DNA from 2 places in the Pseudomonas sp. DP-17 genome. Region 1 is predicted to be linked to the other one. Evidence: riboswitches for the same ligand, from Rfam matches in the RefSeq annotation. Region 1 holds a riboswitch; the other holds the start of a gene.
What was found. Region 1 has a riboswitch for cobalamin ahead of MJ122_RS18210 (CbtB-domain containing protein). Riboswitches for the same ligand answer to the same signal wherever they lie in the genome.

Region 1 (7,251 bases):
GGTTCTGTGCTCACAGGCGAGCATGGCGTTTGCCCATGCACTTTTTGCCGGCGAAGCACCGATGTAGCTCCCCTCTCCCGCTTGCGGGAGAGGGGCTGGGGGAGAGGGGAGCGGCTTCACGCCAGAGCAGTACGCAGCTCGTTGGCGATGGTGGCCTGGTCCAGTTCCTGGCCGATCACCACCAGGCGGGTGCCGCGGGTTTCGTCGCTGCGCCAGGCGCGGTCGAAGTGCTTGTCGAAGCGCTTGCCGACACCCTGCACCAGCAGGCGCATGGGCTTGCCGGGGATGGCGACGAAGCCCTTGATGCGCAGCACGGCGTGGCGCTCGACCAGGGCGTTCAACGCATCGAGCAGGGCGCGCTCCTCCACTTCCGGAAGGTCGACATGGAAGGAGTCGAACTCGTCGTGGTCGTGGTCTTCATGGCCTTCGTGGTCGTGGTGTGTCGGGCGGCTGTCGATGTGCAGCTCGGCCTCGGCGTTCAGCCCCAGCAGCACCGAGAGCGGCAGCTGGCCGGAGTTGGCTTCGACGATCTTCACCGCCGGTGGCAGCTCCTCGGCGACTTCGGCGCGCACGCGGGCCAGTGCTTCGGCGTCCAGCAGGTCGGCCTTGTTCAGCACCACCAGGTCGGCGCTGGCCAGCTGGTCTTCGAAGAGTTCGTGCAGCGGCGATTCGTGGTCCAGGTTCGGGTCCTGCTTGCGTTGCTCGTCCACCTGCTCGGGGTGGGCGGCGAAGGTGCCGGCGGCCACGGCCGGGCTGTCGACCACGGTGATCACCGCGTCCACCGTGCAGGCGTTGCGGATCTCCGGCCACTGGAAGGCCTGCACCAACGGCTTGGGCAGGGCCAGGCCCGAGGTCTCGATGAGGATCTGGTCGAGGTCGCCGCGACGCGCCACCAGTTCGCGCATCACCGGGAAGAACTCTTCCTGCACGGTGCAGCACAGGCAGCCGTTGGCCAGTTCGAAGACGCGGCCGACCGCCTCTTCTTCGCTGCAGCCGATGGAGCACTGCATGAGGATGTCGCCGTCGATGCCCAGCTCGCCGAACTCGTTGACGATCACCGCGATGCGGCGGCCTTCGGCATTGTCGAGCATGTGGCGGAGCAGGGTGGTCTTACCGGCGCCGAGGAAGCCGGTGACGATGGTGACGGGGAGTTTGGCCAGGGTTTTCATGCGCGCCTCGCAAGCGAAATTGGCAGGGCGGATGAAGGGCGCGCGCGCGGGTTCGCCGCGCAACGAAGGTCGCCACCGGATCACCCCGCCCGGTTGTCTTGATGCTGCACGAGGCAGGTCTCCTGGCTCACAGCCCTTTGGCGTCTCTTCGCCTTCCCGCCCGAATCGGCAGTGGCGCGTGAAGAGACAGGCTGTTCACAGTTGCGGGGGCAGCCGTGGCGCATCCGAAGATTTCCACGTTCCCTCTTAGCTCCGGCCGGTGCCGGAGAACCTCGAAGCAGGGGAAGGCTACGCAGCGTAGACGGGGCGGTCAATCGCCGGGGATCGGTTGACGCCTGCCGGCTGCCGTGGTCAGCTAGCGCGGTTCCAGGTGTCTCGCGCCACGCGTGCGAGGTGAAACGGGAAGCCGGTGCGTCCGCAAGGACCAGTCCGGCGCTGCCCCCGCAACGGTAAGCAATCGTAGGGTCATCCGTAGTCACTGTGCTGATGCATGGGAAGACTGACCCGCTTGGCCACAGGCCAACGTCGCAAGCCCGGAGACCGGCCTGGAGCTTTCGTTTTTGGCAAACCCGCGGTGGGCGGGCGCAGGCCGTGGCGCGACCGTTCCGGCGCGTTCGAATGCGTTCAACCTCTGCGTTCTCTTACTTTGATCTTCAGAGGGAACGTTCATGTCCAGCAGCACCCTGACGCACGCGTCGAATACTTCCATCCCCCTTTCCAAGCGCATCAGCCTGGCCGTCGGCGCCAGCCTGCTCGGTGCGCTGCTGGTGTATTTCGCCGGTTTCTCGCATCTGGAAGCGGTGCACAACGCCGCGCACGATACCCGCCATAGCGCCGGTTTCCCCTGCCACTGATGCTGTTCTGAGTCCAATCGGCTGCGCGTCGGCCATGCTGCGTTGGAAGACCGCCGCGGACGGCTCATTGACGGGAGCCAACTCCGCGCCCACGGCGATCTTCCGCCTTGCCTGGCTCTAGCTCGCTCGATTCGAGAGTCCGGAAAATAGGAAAGGAAAATGATCAAACGTATCGCCCAGACCGCCGGTTTCGCCGGTCTGATCGCCGCGCTGGTACTCACCGTGGTCCAGCTGCTGTGGGTGTCCCCGCTGATCCTCAAGGCGGAGACCTATGAAAAATCCGAGCCGGTAGCGATGGCCGAACACAGCCACGAGCACGCCGACGCTGCCGCCGCAGGCCACCATCACGACGCGCAAGCCTGGGAGCCGGAAGACGGCTGGCAGCGCATCCTCTCCACCACCGGCGGCAACCTGGTGGTGGCGGTGGGCTTCGCGCTGATGCTGGCGGGCCTGTTCACCCTGCGCGAGCCGGGCAGGACTTCCGAAGGCCTGTTCTGGGGGCTGGCCGGTTTCGCCGTGTTCACCCTGGCGCCGTCGTTGGGCCTCCCACCGGAAGTCCCCGGCACCGCGGCCGCCGACCTGACCCTGCGGCAGACCTGGTGGATCGGCACCGCCGCCGCCACTGCCGCCGGCCTCGCGCTGTTGGTGTTCGGCCGACACTGGGCACTGAAGGTCGTCGGTGTCGCGCTGCTGGCAGTGCCGCATGTGATCGGTGCACCGCAGCCGGAAATGCATTCCAGTCTTGCACCGGAAAGCCTGGCCCACGAGTTCATCCTCGCCTCGCTGGTCACCAATGCGGTGTTCTGGGTAGCGCTCGGCCTGCTCGCCGCCTGGCTGTTCCGCCGCTTCGCGCCGTCGGCCTGATCCACGCGCTATGCTCGACCCCGCAGCCGGCGCGGCCGTCTGCGGGGTTTTTATTTTCATCTGCCAGGAGAGCGACCATGACACTGGTTGCCGGCCTCGGTTGCCGCCGGGGTTGCCCGCTCGACGAACTGCGCGCCCTGCTGCGCGAAACGCTGGCCGAGGCCGGGCTCGACGAATCGAATCTCACCGCGCTGGCCAGCGCCACGCTGAAGGCCGACGAAGAAGGGTTGGCAGCGCTGGCCGCCGCGCTCGACCTGCCGCTGGCGCTGTTCACGCCGCAACAGCTTGCGGCCTGCGAGAAGCGCTTGGGCGAGCCTTCCGAAACCGTGCGCACGGCTGTCGGCAGCGCCAGCGTGGCCGAGGCGGCTGCGTTGCTGCAGGCCGAGGTGCAAGCGGGTGCGCCGGCACGTCTGCTGGTGGGCAAGCGCCGCAGCGATCAAGCCACTTGCGCGCTCGCCTTCATCCCCGTCGAATCCGCACAGGAGCCCACATGACGGTCTACTTCATCGGCGCCGGCCCCGGCGACCCCGAGCTCATTACGGTCAAGGGCCAGCGGCTGATCCGCAGCTGCCCGGTGATTCTCTACGCCGGCTCGCTGGTGCCGCCGGCAGTGCTGGAAGGGCACAGCGCCGAGCGCCTGGTGAACACCGCCGAACTGAATCTGGAAGAGATCATCGCGCTGCTGGCGCAGGCCCACGCCGAAGGCAAGGATGTGGCGCGGGTGCACTCCGGCGACCCGTCGCTGTACGGCGCCATCGGCGAGCAGATTCGCCATCTGCGCGAGCTGGGTATCGCCTACGAGATCATCCCTGGCGTCACCGCGACTTCCGCCTGCGCGGCGATCCTGGGTTGCGAGCTGACGCTGCCGGACATCTCGCAGACGCTGATTCTCACCCGCTATGCGAGCAGGACGCGCATGCCCGAAGGCGAGTCGCTGGCTGAGCTTGCGCAGCACCGCGCTACATTGGCAATCCACCTGGGTGTCGGCCAACTGGCGAACATCGTCGCCGAGTTGCTGCCGCACTACGGCGCGGACTGCCCCATCGCGGTGATTCATCGCGCCAGCTGGCCGGATCAGGACCAGGTCACCGGCACCCTCGGCGATATCCTGCCCAAGGCCGCCGCCAAGGGCTTCCGTCGTACGGCATTGATTCTGGTGGGGAAGGTGCTGGGAGCGGAGGGCTTTGCCGATTCGTCGCTGTACAGCGCGGAGCATGCGCACCTGTACCGGCCGTAACGCCTGTCCTGTGGCGTCACTGCAGGCGTAGGAGCGGACTCTGTCCGCGATCGACTCCACGCCGTCGCGGTATGCCAGGGAGCTCGGCCAACCCATCGCGGACGGAGTCCGCTCCTACGCTGGCTCAGGCCAGCCAGGGCTCCGCGCGCGGCAGCATGCCGCGGCGCAGGTACCAGCGCACCCACAGGTGTACGCCGAGTGCGGCGCACACTGTCAGTAAGATCGTCAGGCCTTCCGCTTCCATGGCAGCGTCCCTCGTCCGGGTTTCCTGCCTGACAGGGTAGGCCTGCGACAACACGTCGCACAGATACAGATCGTTTCCGAATGTGCGGATCAGTCGCACGCAGGCGTTCAGCCCTGCAGCGAATGGATGATCCGCCCGAGGGTTTCCATGGCCTGTTCGCTGGCCGTCGTCCACGGATGCCCATAGTTCAACCGCAGGCAGTGGCCGAAGCGTCGCGTCGCCGAGAAGATCGGCCCCGGCGCGAGGCTGATGCCCTGGGCGTGGGCGAGCTGGAACAGCTTGAGCGCGTCGATCTGCTCGGGCAGCTCCAGCCAAAGGAAGTAGCCGCCGCTGGGCCGGGTGACGCGGGTAGCGGCAGGGAAGTGCCGGGCCACGGCGGCGAGCATCGCGTGCTGCTGGCTTTCCAGCGCGTGGCGCAGCTTGCGCAGGTGGCGGTCGTAACCGCCGTGCTGCAGGTAATCGGCGATGGCCGCCTGGGCCGGCACCGAGGCCGACAGGCTGGTCATCAGCTTGAGCCGCTCGATTTGCTCGGCGTAGCGCCCTCCTGCGACCCAACCAACCCGGTAGCCCGGCGCCAGGCTCTTGGAGAAGGAACTGCAGTGCATCACCAGTCCTTCGCTGTCGAACGCCTTCACCGGCTTGGGCGCCTGGGCGGCGAAGTACAGTTCGGCGTAGACGTCGTCCTCGATCAGTGGCACCTGGTGCTGGCTCAGCAGGGCCGCGAGGGCGCGTTTCTTGTCTTCGCTCATGCTGGCGCCCAGCGGGTTCTGAAAGTTGCTCATGAACCAGCAGGCCTTGATCGGCAGGCGCGCCAGGCTGTCGGCGAGCACGTCGAGGTCGATGCCTTCGCGCGGGTGCACGGGGATTTCCACGGCCTTCAGTTTCAGCCGTTCGAGCACCTGCAGGCTGGCATAGAAAGCGGGGGCTTCGATGGCCACCAGGTCGCCCGGCTGGGTGACTACCTGCAGGCACAGGTTCAGCGCTTCCAGCGCGCCATTGGTGACCACCAGTTCTTCCACTGGCAGCGGCATGCCGCCGACCATGTAGCGCAGGGCGATCTGCCGGCGCAGCGCATGGCTGCCCGGCGCGAGGTCGGCCACCACCGAGCGCGGGTCCATGTCGCGCACGGCGTGGGCCATGGAGCGCGCCAGGCGGGGCAGGGGGAACAGCTCCGGCGCCGGGAAGGCCGAGCCGAAGGGCACGGTGTCCGGATCCTTGATGGAACTGAGCACCGAGAACACCAGTTCGCTGACGTCCACCTCGGTGGTCTGCGCGTCATGGCGGGCGATGTCCGGCTCGGCCAGGGCGCGCTGCACATGCTCGCGGACGAAGTAGCCCGAGCGCGCGCGGGCGACGATCAGGCCGCGATCCTCCAGCAGGTAATAGGCCTGGAATACCGTGGAAGCGCTGACCCCGTAGGTGCGGCTGGCGTGCCGTACCGAGGGGACTTTCTGGCCGGGGGCGAGCACGCCGCTGCGGATCAGCCCGGCGATCTCGTCGGCGAATTTCTCATAGCGCTTCATCTTGTCCTGCACGGCGGCCTGGGGGGCGGAAGAGTCCGCCCACTCTAGGCGCTGCGCCGAGGTCACGCCAAGCTCCCTGGCCATGCTCAGCGCCTCGGCGAGACGAAGGTGCTGGCGGCATCGATCTCTTCATGGCCGTCGCTGACCCTGAAGTGCAGCGGCACCGAACCACCCGCGCTGCTCTGCGCCTCACTGGCCACCGAGACGGCGAAGTCGCGGATCTCGCCTGGTTGCAGCATCAGCTCCGGCACGCCCTGCAGGCGGTAGCCGGCACCGTCGGCGAGGCTCAGGTGGTAATGCTGTGGCTGCTGGGTCTTGTTGATCAGCTTGAGGTTGTAGATGTTCTCGATCTCGCCGGCGGCGTTCTCGCGGAACAGGCCACGGTCGCGGGCGACGTCGAGGTTGATCAGCGGCCGCGCCTCCAATGCCCAGACGAAGGCGCCGATCATCACCAGCAGCACCGCCGCGTAGCCGATCAGGCGCGGGCGCAGCAGGTGGGTCTTGCCGCCTTCGAGCGCACGCTCGGAGGTGTAGCGCACCAGCCCGCGGTCGTAGCCCATCTTGTCCATCACCGAGTCGCAGGCGTCGATGCAGGCCGCGCAGCCGATGCAGGCGATCTGCAGGCCGTCGCGGATGTCGATGCCGGTGGGGCAGACCTGTACGCACTGGTGGCAGTCGATGCAGTCACCCAGGCCGAGGGCCTTGGGATCGGCGTCCTTCTTGCGTGCGCCACGGGATTCGCCGCGCGCCGCGTCGTAGGAAATGATCAGCGTGTCCTTGTCGAACATCACGCTCTGGAAGCGCGAGTACGGACACATGTGGATGCACACCTGTTCGCGCAGCCAGCCGGCGTTGGCGTAGGTGGCGGCGGCGAAGAAGGCGACCCAGAAGGTGCTTTCCAGGTCGAGCTTGAAGGTGAACAGGTCCGCCACCAGCGGCCGCACCGGGGTGAAGTAGCCAATGAAGGTGACCGCCGTGGCCAGGCTGATCAGCAGCCAGAGGCCGTGCTTGGCACTTTTGCGCAGGACTTTCTCGGCGCTGGCCGGGCCCTTGTCCAGCTTCATGCGCTGGTTGCGGTCGCCCTCGGTGACCTGCTCGGCCCACATGAATATCCAGGTCCACACGCTCTGCGGGCAGGTGTAGCCGCACCAGACGCGGCCGGCGAACACCGTGATGAAGAACAGGCCGAAGGCGGCGATGATCAGGATCGCCGAGAGCAGGATGAAATCCTGCGGCCAGAAGGTCGCGCCGAAGATGTAGAACTTGCGTTCGGGCAGGTCCCAGAGCACCGCCTGGCGGCCGTTCCACTGCAGCCACAGGGTGCCGAAGAACAGCAGGAACAGCAGGCCGCCGCCCAGCC
Region 2 (7,251 bases), 130 kb from region 1:
CGCATCAGGTAAACTTCCGCATCTTTGCCTTCTCATAACGATCAGCCTGATGCCCACGACGTTTCACGAGATTCCCCGCGAGCGCCCTGCCACGCCCCTGCTTGACCGCGCCAGCACGCCGGTCGAGCTGCGCCGGCTGGGCGAAGCGGAGCTGCTGACCCTCGCTGACGAACTGCGCCAGTACCTGCTGTACAGCGTGGGCCAGACCGGTGGCCATTTCGGCGCAGGCCTGGGCGTCATCGAACTGACGATCGCCCTGCACTACGTCTTCGACACCCCGGACGACCGCCTGGTGTGGGACGTCGGCCACCAGGCCTACCCGCACAAGATCCTCACCGGTCGCCGCGAGCGCATGGGCAGCCTGCGCCAGAAGGATGGCCTGGCCGCCTTCCCGCGCCGCTCGGAGAGCGAGTACGACACCTTTGGCGTCGGCCACTCGAGCACCTCCATCAGTGCCGCCCTCGGCATGGCCATCGCTGCGCGCATGCAGGGTTCCAATCGCAAGTCGGTGGCGGTGATCGGCGACGGCGCGCTGACCGCCGGCATGGCCTTCGAGGCGCTCAACCACGCGTCGGAGGTCAAGGCCGACATGCTGGTGATCCTCAACGACAACGACATGTCGATCTCGAATAATGTCGGCGGCCTGTCCAACTACCTGGCCAAGATCCTCTCCAGCCGCACCTACAGCAGCATGCGCGAAGGCAGCAAGAAGGTGCTCTCGCGCCTGCCCGGCGCCTGGGAGATCGCCCGCCGCACCGAGGAGTACGCCAAGGGCATGCTGGTCCCCGGCACGCTCTTCGAAGAGCTGGGCTGGAACTACATCGGCCCCATCGACGGCCACGACCTGCCGACCCTGATCGCCACCCTGCGCAACATGCGCGATCTCAAGGGCCCGCAGTTCCTCCACGTGGTGACCAAGAAGGGCAAGGGCTTCGGCCCGGCCGAGATCGACCCCATCGGCTACCACGCCATCACCAAGCTGGAGCCCGAGGGCGCCCCCGCCCACGCCGTGCCGAAGAAGGCCGGCGGGCCGAAGTACTCCAGCGTGTTCGGCCAGTGGCTGTGTGACATGGCGGCGCAAGACCCGCGCCTGGTCGGCATCACCCCGGCGATGAAGGAAGGCTCCGACCTGGTGGCCTTCGCCGACAGGTTCCCGGAGCGCTACTTCGACGTCGCCATCGCCGAGCAACACGCCGTGACCCTGGCGGCCGGCATGGCCTGCGACGGCGCCAAGCCGGTGGTGGCGATCTATTCCACCTTCCTGCAGCGCGGCTATGACCAGTTGATCCACGACGTCGCGGTGCAGAACCTCGACGTGCTGTTCGCCATCGACCGCGCAGGCCTGGTGGGCGAAGACGGCCCGACCCACGCCGGCAGCTTCGACCTCTCCTACCTGCGCTGCATCCCCGGCATGCTGGTGATGACGCCCAGCGACGAAAACGAACTGCGCAAACTGCTCACCACCGGCCATCACTTCGAAGGCCCGGCGGCGGTGCGCTATCCGCGCGGCACCGGCCCCAACGCCACCATCGAGGCAGCGCTGGAGCCGGTCGAGATCGGCAAGGGCGTGGTGCGCCGCGAAGGCAAGGCCGGCAAGGTCGCGTTCCTGGTGTTCGGCGTGCAACTGGCCGAGGCACTGAAAGTGGCCGAGCAGTTCGACGCCACCGTGGCCGACATGCGCTTCGTCAAGCCGCTGGACGAGGAGCTGGTGCGCCAGCTCGCCGCCAGCCACGAGTTGCTGGTGACCGTCGAGGAAAACTCGGTGATGGGTGGCGCGGGCGCCGCCGTCAGCGAATTCCTCGCCCGCGAGAATATCCAGCAGCCGATCCTGCACCTGGGCCTGCCGGACTACTACGTCGAGCACGCCAAACCGGCGCAGATGCTCGCGGAGTGCGGGCTGGACGCCGCCGGCATCGAAGCCGCGGTGAAGGCGCGCCTGGAAGCGCTCGGCAGCCGTTGAGCGCATCCCTCGCACTGAGTATTGCCAGTCACCGGCGCACCCTCTAAGGTGCGCCGGTTTTCGTTCGAGGTAACGGGAAGCAGGTGAAAGACCTGCGCTGCCCCCGCAACGGTAACCGACGCGCCCCTGATGGAGCGCAGCATCGCCATCCGCCACTGCTCAACGCGGGAAGGCGGCGATGTGATGTCGGCAGCCCGGAGACCGCCCTCGACACGCCCCGACAGGTGTTGCGGAGGGCCGCACCGTCAAGTGCGGCGCGTCCGCCCTTGCCACGCCCTCCTCGAAAGTCATCCGACCGCTTTTGAGGACGTTCCATGAAACTGACCCGACTCGCCCTGGCCACCAGCCTGCTGCCCGGCCTGGCCTTCGCTGCCGACGACATCTACCGGCTCTCCGACCAGGTGATCACCTCCGCCCGCCAGGCCCAGCCGCGTGCCGAAGCCACCTCGGCCAACAGCGTGTTCACCCGCACCGACATCGAGCGGCTACAAGTGCGCAGCGTTCCCGCCCTGCTCGCCCGCGTGCCCGGCGTGCAGATGGGCAGCTCCGGCGGCGTGGTCTCCTACTCCGTGCGCGGCACCAGCACCGCGCAGACCCTGGTGCTGGTGGACGGCCAGCGCGTCGCCTCGGCCAGCAGCGGCATCGCCCGCCTGGACTACCTGAGCATCGACAGCATCGAGCGCGTCGAAGTGACCCGTGGCCCGCGCTCCGCGCTGTACGGCGCCGACGCCATCGGCGGGGTCATCCAGATCTTTACCCGCCGCGGCGAAGCCGGCCTGCACCCCGAAGTGCGCCTGGCCGCCGGCAGCCACGGCACCTTCGAACGCAGCCTGAGCCTCTCCGGCGGCGACGAACAGACCCGCTACAACCTCGGCGGCAGCCTCGACGAGAGCCAGGGCTGGGACCGCACCAGCGACAACGTCGGCGCCGACAGCGACCACGATGCCCAGCGCAACAAGGCCGTGCACCTGAACCTGGACCACCGCTTCAGCGAGGACTGGAAGGCCGGCCTGAACCTCAACGACCAGCGCGGCAAGAACGAATACGACGACGCCTACAACTTCGAACCGGGCTCGCCCCGCGACGAATTCCGCGTCAGCAGCTACAGCGCCTACCTCGACGGCCAGATCACCCCGATGTGGAACAGCCGCCTGGAACTGGGCCGCAGCTTCGACCGCAACAAGGCCGTGGGCGCCGCGGACAGCTGGAACAACGGCACCCTGGAAACCACCCGCCACTCGGCGAGCTGGATCAACCGCCTGCAGCTGGACGAAGCCAACCAACTGGCGCTGGGCGCCGACTGGTACGAGGACAAGGTCGACGGCACCACCGATTTCGCCGAGGACCAGCGCAGCAACCGCGCCTTCTTCGCCCAGCACAGCTTCAAGGGCGAGAGCTTCGGTACCGAACTGGGCATCCGCCACGACAACAACCAGGCCTACGGCAGCCAGAACAGCTGGAACGCCGCCTTCAGCCTGCCGGTGGGCGACAGCCAGACCTGGATTGCCAGCTACGGCGAAGGTTTTCGCGCGCCGACCTTCAGCGACCTCTACTACCCCGGCGCGAGCAACCCGGACCTGAAGGCCGAGACCTCGAAGACCTACGAGCTGCAATGGCGCGGCGACTTCTCCGGCACCCATCTGGAAGCCTCGCTGTACCGTACCGAGATCGACGACCTGATCGCCTGGGACAGCACCAGCAACCAGCCGGAGAACATCAACAAGGCGCGCATAACCGGCTTCGAGGCCAGCGTCGCCCGCGAGGTAATGGGCTGGCAGGCCGCCCTCGGCCTGAGCCTGATCGACCCGCGCGACCGCGACACCGGCCACACCCTGCCTTACCGCGCGCGCCGCACCCTGAGCCTGGACCTCGACCGCCAGTTCGGCGCCTTCGGCGTCGGCGGCACCTGGCGCGCGGTCAGCCAGCGCTACGACGACGCGGCCAACACCCGCGAGCTGTCCGGCTACGGCGTGCTCGACCTGCGCACCAGTTGGCTGGCCAGCAATGAAATTCGCTTTGACCTGAAGCTGGATAACGCCCTGGACCGCGACTACACCCTGGGCGACTACCTGCGCCCGACCAGCCCGATGGACTTCATGGGCGAAGCCCGTCCCTACCGCGAACCCGGCCGCACCGCGCTGCTGGCGGTGACCTGGACGCCGGAGCTGTAACTCCTGCCAGCGCTGCGGCGCTTTCGCAGGATGGCGTGGAGCGAAGCGATACCCATCGTGCCTGGCACTGCCAGTGGGTATCGCCTAGCCTCCACCCATCCTACGATCTAACTCCCCCGGAAACTGTAGGAGCGGACTTCGTCCGCGAGGTGCCTAGTTTCGTAGGGCGCATAACCTGGAACAGGTTATCCGCCGACAAGCCTCCCGATGGCGGATAACGCTGGCGCGTTATTCGCCCTACGCCCATGCCACCTCGGGAGCGAATGCTAACGACCGGGGACTTACCTCAACACGCCCGCCATCCGCCCCAGCTCCGCGCAATCGCGCGCATGCCAGTCGGTCAGCTCGGGCCAGGGGTTCTCTGGCAGATTCACCAGCGCACTGTGCGCCCCGGCGGCACGGGCGCAATCGAGATCGAAGCGGTAATCGCCGACCATCAGCATCCGCTGCGGCGCCACGTCCCAGCGCGCGGCGAGGCGCAGCAGGCCATCCGGGCTGGGCTTGGGAGCGGCCTCGCCTCGGCCGAGAACATCCTCGGTCAGGAAGCAATCACCGATGCCGATGGCGGCCAGCGTGATCAGCGCCAGCTCATGGGCATTGCGGGTGAGAATGCCCAGTCGGTAACCCGCGCCATGCAGCGCGCGCACCAGCTCCACGGCACCCGGCGCGGCGGTGGAGGCCACCGCCAGCTCGCGCTCGTGCTCCAGCAGCCATGCATGCTTGGCCGCCGCCTCGTCCTCCGGCAGCGCGGCCAGGTGGCTGAGGATGTCGTGTTCCTGGGGAATCCCCAGTGCCCGCTTGATCGCCGGGAAGTCGTGCACCGCCAGGGTCAGGGTGCCGTCCATGTCGAACACCCAGTGGCGCACTTCACCCAGCGTCATGCCCAGTCCTCGCGGCGGCGGATCAGGCCTTCCTGGGTCGAGGACGCCACCAGCTGGCCGTCGCGGTTGAAGATGCTGCCGCGCACGAAGCCGCGGCCATTGCCGGCCCAGGGGCTGTCGATGGCGTAAAGCAGCCACTCGTCCGCGCGCAGGTCGCGGTGGAACCACACGGAGTGGTCGATGGTGGCGACCTGCATGTCCTTCTGCCACACCGAGCGGCCGTGGGGCAGCAGCGAGGTGGTGAGGAAACCGAAGTCCGAGGCGTAGGCGAGGATGTACTTGTGCAGCGCCGGGATGTCCGGCAGCTTGCCGTCGGCGCGCAGCCACAGGTACTTGATCGGCTCGCCGACCATCGGCTCGTAGGGGTCGTTCTGGGTGACCGGGCGGATTTCGATGGGCTTGGGATAGAGCAGCTTGTCGCGGATGCGCTCGGGGAATTTCTCCGCCCCGGCCTTCTTCAGTTCCAGGTCGGTGGGCAGGTTCTCCGGGCCGACCACGTCGGGCATGGCGATCTGGTGCTCGAAGCCGCCCTCATCGGTCTGGAACGAGGTGCTCAGGGCGAAGATCGGCTGGCCCTTCTGGATCGCCGTGACGCGGCGAGTGCTGAAAGTGCCGCCGTCGCGCACGCGGTCGACCTGGTAGACGACCGGCTTGCTGGCATCGCCCGGGCGCAGGAAGTAGCCGTGCATCGAGTGCACGTGGCGCTCCGGGTCCACCGTCTGGCTGGCCGCCGACAGCGCCTGGCCGAGCACCTGCCCGCCGTACAGCTGGCGGAACCCGAGGTCCTGGCTCATGCCGCGGAACAGGTTCTCTTCGATCTGTTCCAGGCTCAGCAGAGCCACCAGGTTGTCCAGGATCTGGGTCATGCGCGTTGTTTCCTCAATTGCGGTCTTGCTGAAGTGGGAGTCGGCGTGGCGACGGATAGGCGGGAAGGCTGCTGAGGCGTTCGTCCCACACGGCGCGGCCGATGGTGAAATGATAGAGGCTGACCGGGCAGTCCGGACCGCCGCCGAGCAATTCGTCCAGCGCCGGATCGAAATAGCAGCCGATGCCGGTGCCCGACAGGCCCGCCGCTTCGGCTTCCAGGTAAAGCAACTGGCCGATCTGCCCGGCTTCCCAGTACAGGCGCGGGTAGGCCCAGGCACCCTCGGCCAGAGCGCCGTCGAGATCGGCCAGCATGGCGAAGGCGACGCAGCCGTCGCTGGCGATGTCCTGCCCGCAGGAGAGGAACGCCGATAGCCCGCGCGCATCGCCGGCCAGCAGGCGGTAAAGCGGCAAGCCGCTCTCCTCCACGCTCTGCCACAGGTAATCCGCACGCAGCCCGCCCGCCTCGCGGCCACTGCGGCTGAGCCAGTACAGGCCCGGTTCCAGTTCCTGGACGCGATGGACGAACAGCAACAGGTCGAGCCGCGCCGGCTCGCCCGTGCAGGCGAAGGGCACGGGCGAGCGCTCCGGCATCAGGCGGCGCAACCAGGCATACAGCAGTTCGGCGTGAATACCGCTGCGGCCGTCCATGGATTGCGCGCTGCGTCGGCGGTGGAGGATGGGACGCAGCGGCAGGCCGGGGTTATCCACAGCCGCCTCGGCTTTCGCTGCCGGCCAGTCACGGGCCGGCAACGCCGGCGCGCGGCACAGCGCGTGTACGCGCTCCAGCTCCGGCCAGGGGCGAGACTCCCGCGACAGGCGATTGGGCGAACCGGCCAGGGGCAGCCCGGCGAGGCCCTTGAGCAACGTGCCAGGCAGGCGGAATTCGCCGGCCTGCGCCGGGCCGATCCACAACAGCGCATCGGCAAACTCGTGCTCGCTGAAGCCTTCGCGGTCGAGGCCGATCAGACTGTCCAATTGCGCTTCGGCCACACCGCGCAGCAGGCGCACTTCCCAGCCCTGGATCGCCGCGGCGATCCCCAGGCAGGCCAGCGCGTGGCCGAGGTCGTGATTGCAGTATCGATAGGCGCGCTCGCCGTACTTCCAGGCTTCGCGCCAGGGAATGCTCGCCAGCGCCAGCAAAAAGCCGTCGGCAGGCAGGGCGTCGCTCAGTTGCTCGGCCAGCGGCGCAGAGAGCTCGGCGCGCACCTCCAGCACATGCTCGTCGGCGCTGTAGTGCGCCAGCAGCGCAGCGTTATCCACAGCCCCGGCGGGCAGCAGCAGATAGGCCTCGGTCGGGTGCAGGTTGCCGCTGGAAGGGTTGACCCGCAGTGCCCAGCGGCTGCCGCCGGCGTCCTTCCAGGCCGACAGCGCC

Region 2: another riboswitch for cobalamin. It lies ahead of MJ122_RS17510 (TonB-dependent receptor); the one in region 1 lies ahead of MJ122_RS18210 (CbtB-domain containing protein).

What each region holds. Positions count from the first base shown of each region.
Region 1 is NZ_JAKSXG010000010.1:321,604-328,854, reverse strand. It holds gene cobW (cobalamin biosynthesis protein CobW) at 117-1,169, opposite strand; cobalamin riboswitch at 1,264-1,459, opposite strand; cobalamin riboswitch at 1,521-1,733, shown strand; gene MJ122_RS18210 (CbtB-domain containing protein) at 1,838-2,023, shown strand; gene MJ122_RS18205 (CbtA family protein) at 2,183-2,887, shown strand; gene MJ122_RS18200 (cobalamin biosynthesis protein) at 2,965-3,381, shown strand; gene cobM (precorrin-4 C(11)-methyltransferase) at 3,378-4,124, shown strand; gene MJ122_RS18190 (hypothetical protein) at 4,249-4,467, opposite strand; gene mapR (GntR family transcriptional regulator MpaR) at 4,476-5,891, opposite strand; gene ccoG (cytochrome c oxidase accessory protein CcoG) at 5,978-7,251, opposite strand, start outside.
Region 2 is NZ_JAKSXG010000010.1:186,642-193,892, forward strand. It holds gene dxs (1-deoxy-D-xylulose-5-phosphate synthase) at 50-1,960, shown strand; cobalamin riboswitch at 1,989-2,185, shown strand; gene MJ122_RS17510 (TonB-dependent receptor) at 2,275-4,131, shown strand; gene MJ122_RS17515 (HAD family hydrolase) at 4,413-5,012, opposite strand; gene tesB (acyl-CoA thioesterase II) at 5,009-5,878, opposite strand; gene MJ122_RS17525 (nitroreductase family protein) at 5,892-7,251, opposite strand, start outside.